One region of the Thermanaeromonas sp. C210 genome, then DNA from elsewhere that is predicted to be linked to it. Evidence: riboswitches for the same ligand, from Rfam matches in the RefSeq annotation. Region 1 holds a riboswitch; the other holds the start of a gene.
The links. A riboswitch is a leader RNA that binds a small molecule or an ion and turns the genes downstream of it on or off. The one in region 1 is predicted to bind cyclic di-GMP.
Positions count from the first base shown of each region.

Region 2: linked by a shared signal. The riboswitch ahead of TAMC210_RS09605 (methyl-accepting chemotaxis protein) and the one ahead of TAMC210_RS07320 (HD-GYP domain-containing protein) in region 1 are both predicted to bind cyclic di-GMP.

Region 1 covers NZ_BLWF01000002.1:635,453-638,908, reverse strand. Annotated here, with positions in the region: gene TAMC210_RS07325 (phosphatase) at 1-268, opposite strand, end outside; gene TAMC210_RS07320 (HD-GYP domain-containing protein) at 1,002-1,637, opposite strand; cyclic di-GMP riboswitch class I at 1,729-1,819, opposite strand; gene TAMC210_RS07315 (AbrB/MazE/SpoVT family DNA-binding domain-containing protein) at 1,890-2,225, opposite strand; gene pnpS (two-component system histidine kinase PnpS) at 2,231-3,456, opposite strand, start outside.
Region 2 covers NZ_BLWF01000003.1:439,938-443,393, forward strand. Annotated here, with positions in the region: gene TAMC210_RS09600 (transposase) at 1-1,242, opposite strand, end outside; cyclic di-GMP riboswitch class I at 1,634-1,719, shown strand; gene TAMC210_RS09605 (methyl-accepting chemotaxis protein) at 1,904-3,456, shown strand, end outside.

The DNA of each region.
Region 1 (3,456 bases):
TCCCTTCCGGTACATCCAAGTGGCCCTCTTCATCGATGATATTAGCCTCTACCCCCCTCAAAATTTCTACTTCTCCCAGCTTGCGCGGCAGTGCTGTAATATTATGGAAATAATACTCGTGGGGACCGCCCGGCATGCGGAGGCCGTGGTCAGTGATGGCGATGAGCTTTAAACCTTTATCAGCCGCCGCTTCGGCCAGCTCTTTGACCGTACTGTACGCATGGCCGCTGGCCACGGTGTGGGTGTGGAGATCCGCTTCGCAGTACACCTCTACCTACCCCTTCCTGTTCTTTCCCGTCGCCCTCCAAATAAAGTATAACGCAAGATAGGCCCCTTGTCTTTGCAAAATCCTTCTAAAAAAAACCGGGCTTTATCAGCGAAATAGATCGCGCGTTCATAAATAATTCGCAGGCCGCGGGGCCATAATAGTAGTGTCAGGGTCCGTAAGGGCCGAGCCCAGAGGGTTGCCGGGTCTCCAGAGTGAGGCTCGGTAACCTTCGGCCAAAGGTTGGTACCGGGTCCCGGGGGCTCGGTACCAGCCGGCGGGCAGATCGCCGGTAGGTCCGTCAGGGCTTGCCGGCAGTCCAAGGATTGCCGGCAGGTCTGCAAGGATCACCGCCGGTCGAGCTAAGATAGTCAGGGGTGCCGCAGGCTTCTAGGCATTAGTTAGTGGGCTGGAGGTCGGCGCCTGGTCGAGAGATCCGGGTCGGCTTCTAAGGTATCCCTGATTATCGAGTCAAGGCTACGGTGAGTCCTGTAATGGTCTGGGGTAGTCGAAAGACTGCCTCGGGCTACGTAAGGATTTGTCGTAGCCGGAGCGAAGGTCCTTATGGGCTCTTTAGAAGGAAGGCCGCCATTTAAGTTTTGAGGGCGGCCTTCTATTGTTTTTCTTAAAAAAAATGGCCCAGATAACCTCTGGGCAAGTAAGTATATATAAAAAGGAGGTCAGAGGACGCTTTACTAAAGGGCTGGCGGGTAAGTGGTTTATCCTTTAATTGAAATTATAATTCATTACTGTTAAAAGTCCATGTTGTTCTCTTTAAGATTTCATTAATTTTGGAGGGCGTAGGCCGTCGCTGTCCTTTTAAAAGATGCATTGTTAAGGAGAAGAGGGCTTCGACCAGTTGGGGATCGAACTGGCTGCCGCTGCACTCCTTTACTTCTTGTAAGGCAGCCGCCAGTTCGCGCTTCTTCTGGTAAGGGCGGCTCGACGTCATGGCATCCAACGCATCGGCCAGGGCTATAATCCTGGCTCCCAGGGGTATTTCCCCCTTACAGAGGCCGCTGTAGCCGCTCCCATCCCACTTTTCGTGGTGATAAAGGACCATCTCCCTAATGGCTTGCCAGTCGTCTCCCTCGGGGAGCAGCCGGCAGCCTTCCCGGGGATGCTCATACATCTTTTGCCATTCGTCTTCGGTCAGGGGCCCCTTCTTATGCAGGATGCTACGGTCAATGGTAAGCTTGCCTACGTCATGTACCAGAGCTCCCCAAAAGGTTTGACGCACCTGGGCTTTTGGAAGTCCTAACTCCTGCGCCAATTGATAGCTGATGGCCGCCACGTGGACACTGTGGCGGTAAGTAAGCCGCGAGTGGTAATACAGGCGCTGTAGCAGAGTAACGACGGTGTCTTCCAGCACTTACCACGACATTCCTTCCTAAAAAGGCGCCCCCGGTAACGGCTCAAACAAAATAAACCTTGCTCCCAGGCAAGGCACTCCTTCCTTGCGAGCCGGCAGCCTGGCGATCATAGCCCCCCAGCGGGAGCCTTAGACCCATGGCTTTGTGCCCCTGCCTTTCGACAGGTTTACCCTGAGGCAGCTCACTTTTTTCGACGAAATTATTTATTGTTGTACCATATATTTACTTATTCGACACCGCCCTCCCGAATCCTACCCCCTGGGAGAATTCCCACCTATTCCCACCACTTGCAGATCCAGTTCCCGCGCCAGGGTTTGGACATACTGGAGGGCACAGCGCCGGCACAAGGCCTCCCCCCCCAGGATGATGAGGTTTACCGTGCACCCACACACGCCGCAGATCCTTTGGGGCTGGCTTTTGCGCAAGCACCACTCTCCCTCCTCCCGGACGACGAACTCCACTTCCTCTCCGGTCCGTATTCCCAGTTGTTGCCGCATTTCCGCCGGCAGGGTAACCCTCCCTTTGACGTCTACTACGCGCCGGTACACCTTCCTCCGCTCTTGTTCATCTTTATTTTTTGCGGGCATCTAACTCATCCCCCTTCCATCCTCCTCATTAGGGGAACTACAAAATGAAAGGTGCTGCCCTTCCCCACCTGGCTTTCCACCCCCACCGTGCCCCCGTAGGCTTCCACCATATGCTTCACGATGGCCAGACCCAGGCCCGTCCCTCCCATGGCCCGGGACCGCGCCTTGTCTACCCGGTAGAATCGTTCGAAGATCCGCGGCAGGCTCTCGGCGGGAATACCTATCCCCGTATCCCTCACCTGTACCCGGGCCCGCGAACCTTCCCGGGAGGCCGTCACCGTTACCGAACCCCCCTCCGGAGTGTACTTGATGGCATTATCCAACAGATTGAGGAGGATTTGGTCCAGGAAGTGTTCCGGAAGCCTCAGCAGGGGGAGGTCGGGGGGAAGGTCTGTCTTGAGACTCACTCCCCTTTCTTCAGCTAAAGGCCTTACCACCTCCATTACCCTTGCGACGGCCTGGGGCAGCGAGGCCCCCATCCCCACCGGTTCCGGCCTGCGGTGTTCCACCCGGGAAAGGGTTAAGAGGTCCTCGATGAGGCGCTGCAGGCGCTGGGCTTCGCTATTGATAATCCCCAGGAAGCGGCGGCTGGTCTTCTCATCGGCCAGGGCCCCCTCCAGGAGGGTTTCCACAAAGCCCCGGATGGAAGTGAGGGGCGTGCGCAGTTCATGGGAAACATTGGCCACGAATTCGCTGCGCATCTGCTCCAGACGCCGGATCTCGGTTATATCCCGCAGGGAAAGGACGGCTCCCACAATGCGGCCCCGCTCCCCCAGGATGGGGGCTCCGTGGACGCGGAAAAGGCCGGCGCTGGTAGGAAAGAGCCTTACTTCGGCCTCCGCCGGCTTACCTTTATCCAGGATCTCCTTGGCCAGCCGGTCCAGTTCGTGATTGCGGATGATCTCCAGGAGATACTTTTGCTGCATCTCGTGCTCCTTTTTCTCCAAGAGAGCCTCCGCCGCCGGGTTGCACAGCATCACCCGCCCCACCTGGTCCACGGCCACCACGGCATCAGTAAGGCTGGCCAGGATGGCTCTCACTTTATTACGTTCGTTGGAAATTTCTCGTATATTGCTGCGGAGCCGGTCTACCATTTCATTCAGATGGCGGGCCAGGAGGCCTAATTCATCATTGGTCAGCACCTCCAGGCGCTGCTCCAGATCACCGGAAGCAATCCGCCGGGTGGCGGGGAGCATGTCCCCCAAGGGACCCAGGAGGCTGCGGGCCACCA
Region 2 (3,456 bases), on a different contig from region 1:
TAGAGCGCATGTTAAACTCATCTTCTTTAATCCTCGAATAAAGTGTTGCTCAAAACCAAAACTCTGGTCTAATCGGCTGTTTACTCGCTCCACCGCTGTACGCTTCTTGTAAAGTTCCTCCCAGCGGTAGCTGGAACGTGCTAGCGGCGTGAACACCCTCCGGTCTTCCTTAAGGGGTATCCGAATACTGCTCTTAACCGGACATTTATCTATTCCCTTGCATCTTAACCCATAATGCCTGGCCGGACAGCGGTATTTTAATGTTTCCCGGTCCTTCTCAAATCCTCCATAGGCCATCTCCCTCTTTATCCCCGTCTCCGGACAGTAACAGTATACTTTCCCCTTATAGTCGTATACTACGCTCTCCTGCCCCGCTATTAGTTTAGTTTCTTCCCCGTCTTTCCATTGGTTCCTTATGTCTATGACCGGCTTTATTTGATACTCTTCCCATAGCTCGATGATTAGTTCTGTGGAGTCGTAGGCCTTGTCTGCTGTAAGATATTTAATCCTTTCAAAGGTCCCCGGTGCCTTCTCTTTTACCCTCTCCAGAAGCTTGGGCGCCTCTTTTACTTCGCTCGCCGACGCCTTGGTAACTTTAAACCCTAGAGGCAGTTCGTATAGGGCATCTACTATTAGGTGCAGCCGAAATCCAAACCATTTCACTACTTTTTCCCACTGGCTGCCGTCTTCCCTCTTACCCCGGTAAACCTTACACCCCCAGTCTGCATCTTGTTCCCGCCGACCGTCAGGTCTAAGCTCCCCCACTTTTTCCTTCTTCCTCCCACGACTTAAGCTCGCCAAGGCTTTGCCGTCTATGGCCGCTACTTCTCCAAAACCCGGTAGTTCCTCCCTTAGCTCCTCTACCAGCCGGTAAAATATTTCTTCGACCTTCTCTTCTTTCTTAAGCAGTTTCCCCAAAAACCGGCTGTATACCCATGACGGCGGTACGGCTTTTTCTCCCTTCGTTAGGTCAAATCCGCATAGCTCTCGTAATTGGGCATTACGCCAAAGTTCCCGCCTTAAACTTTCTATCGAAGGATGTTGGTATACTATCCCTGCCAGTACAGAGTTCCATACGGCCCTTATGGGATAGTCATCCCGCCCATTCGCCCGTTCCTTCTCCAGTTCCACCATCAATTCTTCGTCCGGCATGTATTCAAGTACTAGCCTAAGTCGTTCGAGCTCCCCTAAATTTTCGATTTCCCTCCACCCAAAAAGCCTCTGTTGTGGTATAATAGCCATGGATGACCCTCCTTTGTTTGGTTGGTTTGGTCTTACTTAACAGATTCGCTCTGAAGGAGGGTCATCCTCTTTTTTGGGGTCAATTTTTTAATTCCTTAAACCCAATCCCCCTCAACCCCAACCAAATTCATGCCTTTCCCGGGGTAAAATTTTTTCCCCAATCCCTTCATACCTTCACCTTTCTTATTTCCGCGTCAGCGCAAATGGCTCAGTCCTGGCGGGGGGGGCAAAACGTGGGTATAATAATTGCCTTTACTCTGTATGATTTTTCCACCCTAGAGGAGGATTCTGGCAGCAGATGTCGAATTATGGCACAAAGGGGGCAGGAGCCGTATGGCGGCCCCGAGGGGAAGGCGTACGCCGCTCGTCAAGGTGAATAGGGGAAACAGGATCCCGCTAAGGGCAAAGCCGTCGAAAGGCGGGGGCGCAAAGCTGCGGGCCTAAGGCCTTATGGGCTAGGGCAGCCGGGCTGCCGGGAGACGACAGGGTTAGTTGCAATATATCGTATGGTACAGCTCTAGGGCCGCCCCAGGAGGGGGGCCTTTTGTTTGGCCGGGTGGGGTGATGTTTTGTTTTAGTACAGATACTCTTGAGCACATGAAAGGAGGGGAGGCCTGCCCCGAAGGCCGGAATCCGGTGTGAAGGGTTGCAGGGCTAAAGGATGAGCAATCTCAGTGTCAGGGGAAGTTTATTACTCAAGATGACTCTAGTGTTCGGGTTAATCGTCGCCATTGGGTGTCTGGTATTGTCGTGGGTAAGTGAGACCCGGGCAGCCGCCGCCCTGGAGGCGGAGGCAAGGGAGGCCATGCTGAAGGTGGCGCGCCAGGTTGCCGAAACCCAGGATAGCCGCATCCAGGCTCGGTTGTATGTAGTGGAAAGTCTGGCCAATAAGAATGTAATCCGCGGCAGGTCGGGCGATCGGGAAGCTACCCTTGCAGAGAAGGTTCAGTTGCTGAATGAGGAATTAGAGAAGGCGGGTTCCCTTGGCTTTAAGCGTTTGGCCGTCTTGGACAGGGATGGTAACGCAGTTTACCAGAACGGCAGCACAGCTAACCTCGCCGACAGGGAGTACTTCCGCCGGGCCATGGAGGGTAACACCAATGTTTCCACCAGCATGGTGAGCAAGGTTGATCAGACGGTGATTTTCGGCTATGCCGCTCCCATCCGCCATTATGCTACAGGCGAAATAGTGGGCGCTGTGGCCGGTATAGTAGATGGGGCCAAATTTAGCGAACTGGTGGGAAGCGTCACCTACGGCCGTACGGGGTACGCCTTTGCCGTAGACAGCACGGGGAAGATCATAGCCCACAAGGATACCCAGAAGGCCCTGGACCAGGAGAATATCCTAGAAGAAGCCCAGTCTGATGCCTCCCTGGCCTCTCTGGCGGATGTGGTAGCCAAGATGGTGCAAGGCGAAGAAGGAGTGTCCACTTATACCCTACAGGGTCAGGAGATGATCATCGCCTACGCACCCCTCAAGACCGCCGGCTGGTCCATAGCAGTCACTGCGCCCAGGGATGAGGTGCTGGAGCGGGCGGCCAGCCTGCGACAGTCGGTACTACTCGTATCCCTTTTGGTTACCGTCCTTGCTGTGGTACTGACCTATGTGATGGCCAGAAGCATTTCCACTCCTATCGCGGATTTGGCGCAAGTGGTCACGAAGTTTGCGGAATACGACTTTAGATTTGGTGAAAAAGACAAGGCAAGTCGACACTTGAAGAGAAAAGATGAGGTCGGGCAGATTGCCAATGCCCTCGCCGGCATGCAGAGTAATTTGGTCAATTTGATTAGGGACCTCAAAACGGAGGCCCAGACCCTGTCCGGCAATTCTGCCTCCTTAAGCGCTGCCTCAGAAGAGATGGCGTCATCCTCGGACGAAGTTGCCAAGGCCATTCAGCAGGTGGCCGCCGGAGCCGGGGAACAGGCCGGGCATCTCCAGGAGATATTGGGCCTTATGGAGAACATAACTACCAACCTGGAAAGGGTTAGGACGGCGCTCGGGCGGGTTAAGGCCAACAGCGAGGACACCTCGGCGCGGGCCGGCGCCGGCAAAAAGGAGCTGGATAACCTCGTAGGTTCCATCGAGGGAGTGCGGGAAGCCTTCAAGGTGGTCGTCGAAAAGCTGGAGGTTCTCCGGGACTCCGTCGGCCAGGTGGAGGAGATTTTAGAAGTAATCAACGGAATAGCCGAACAGACCAATCTACTGGCCTTGAA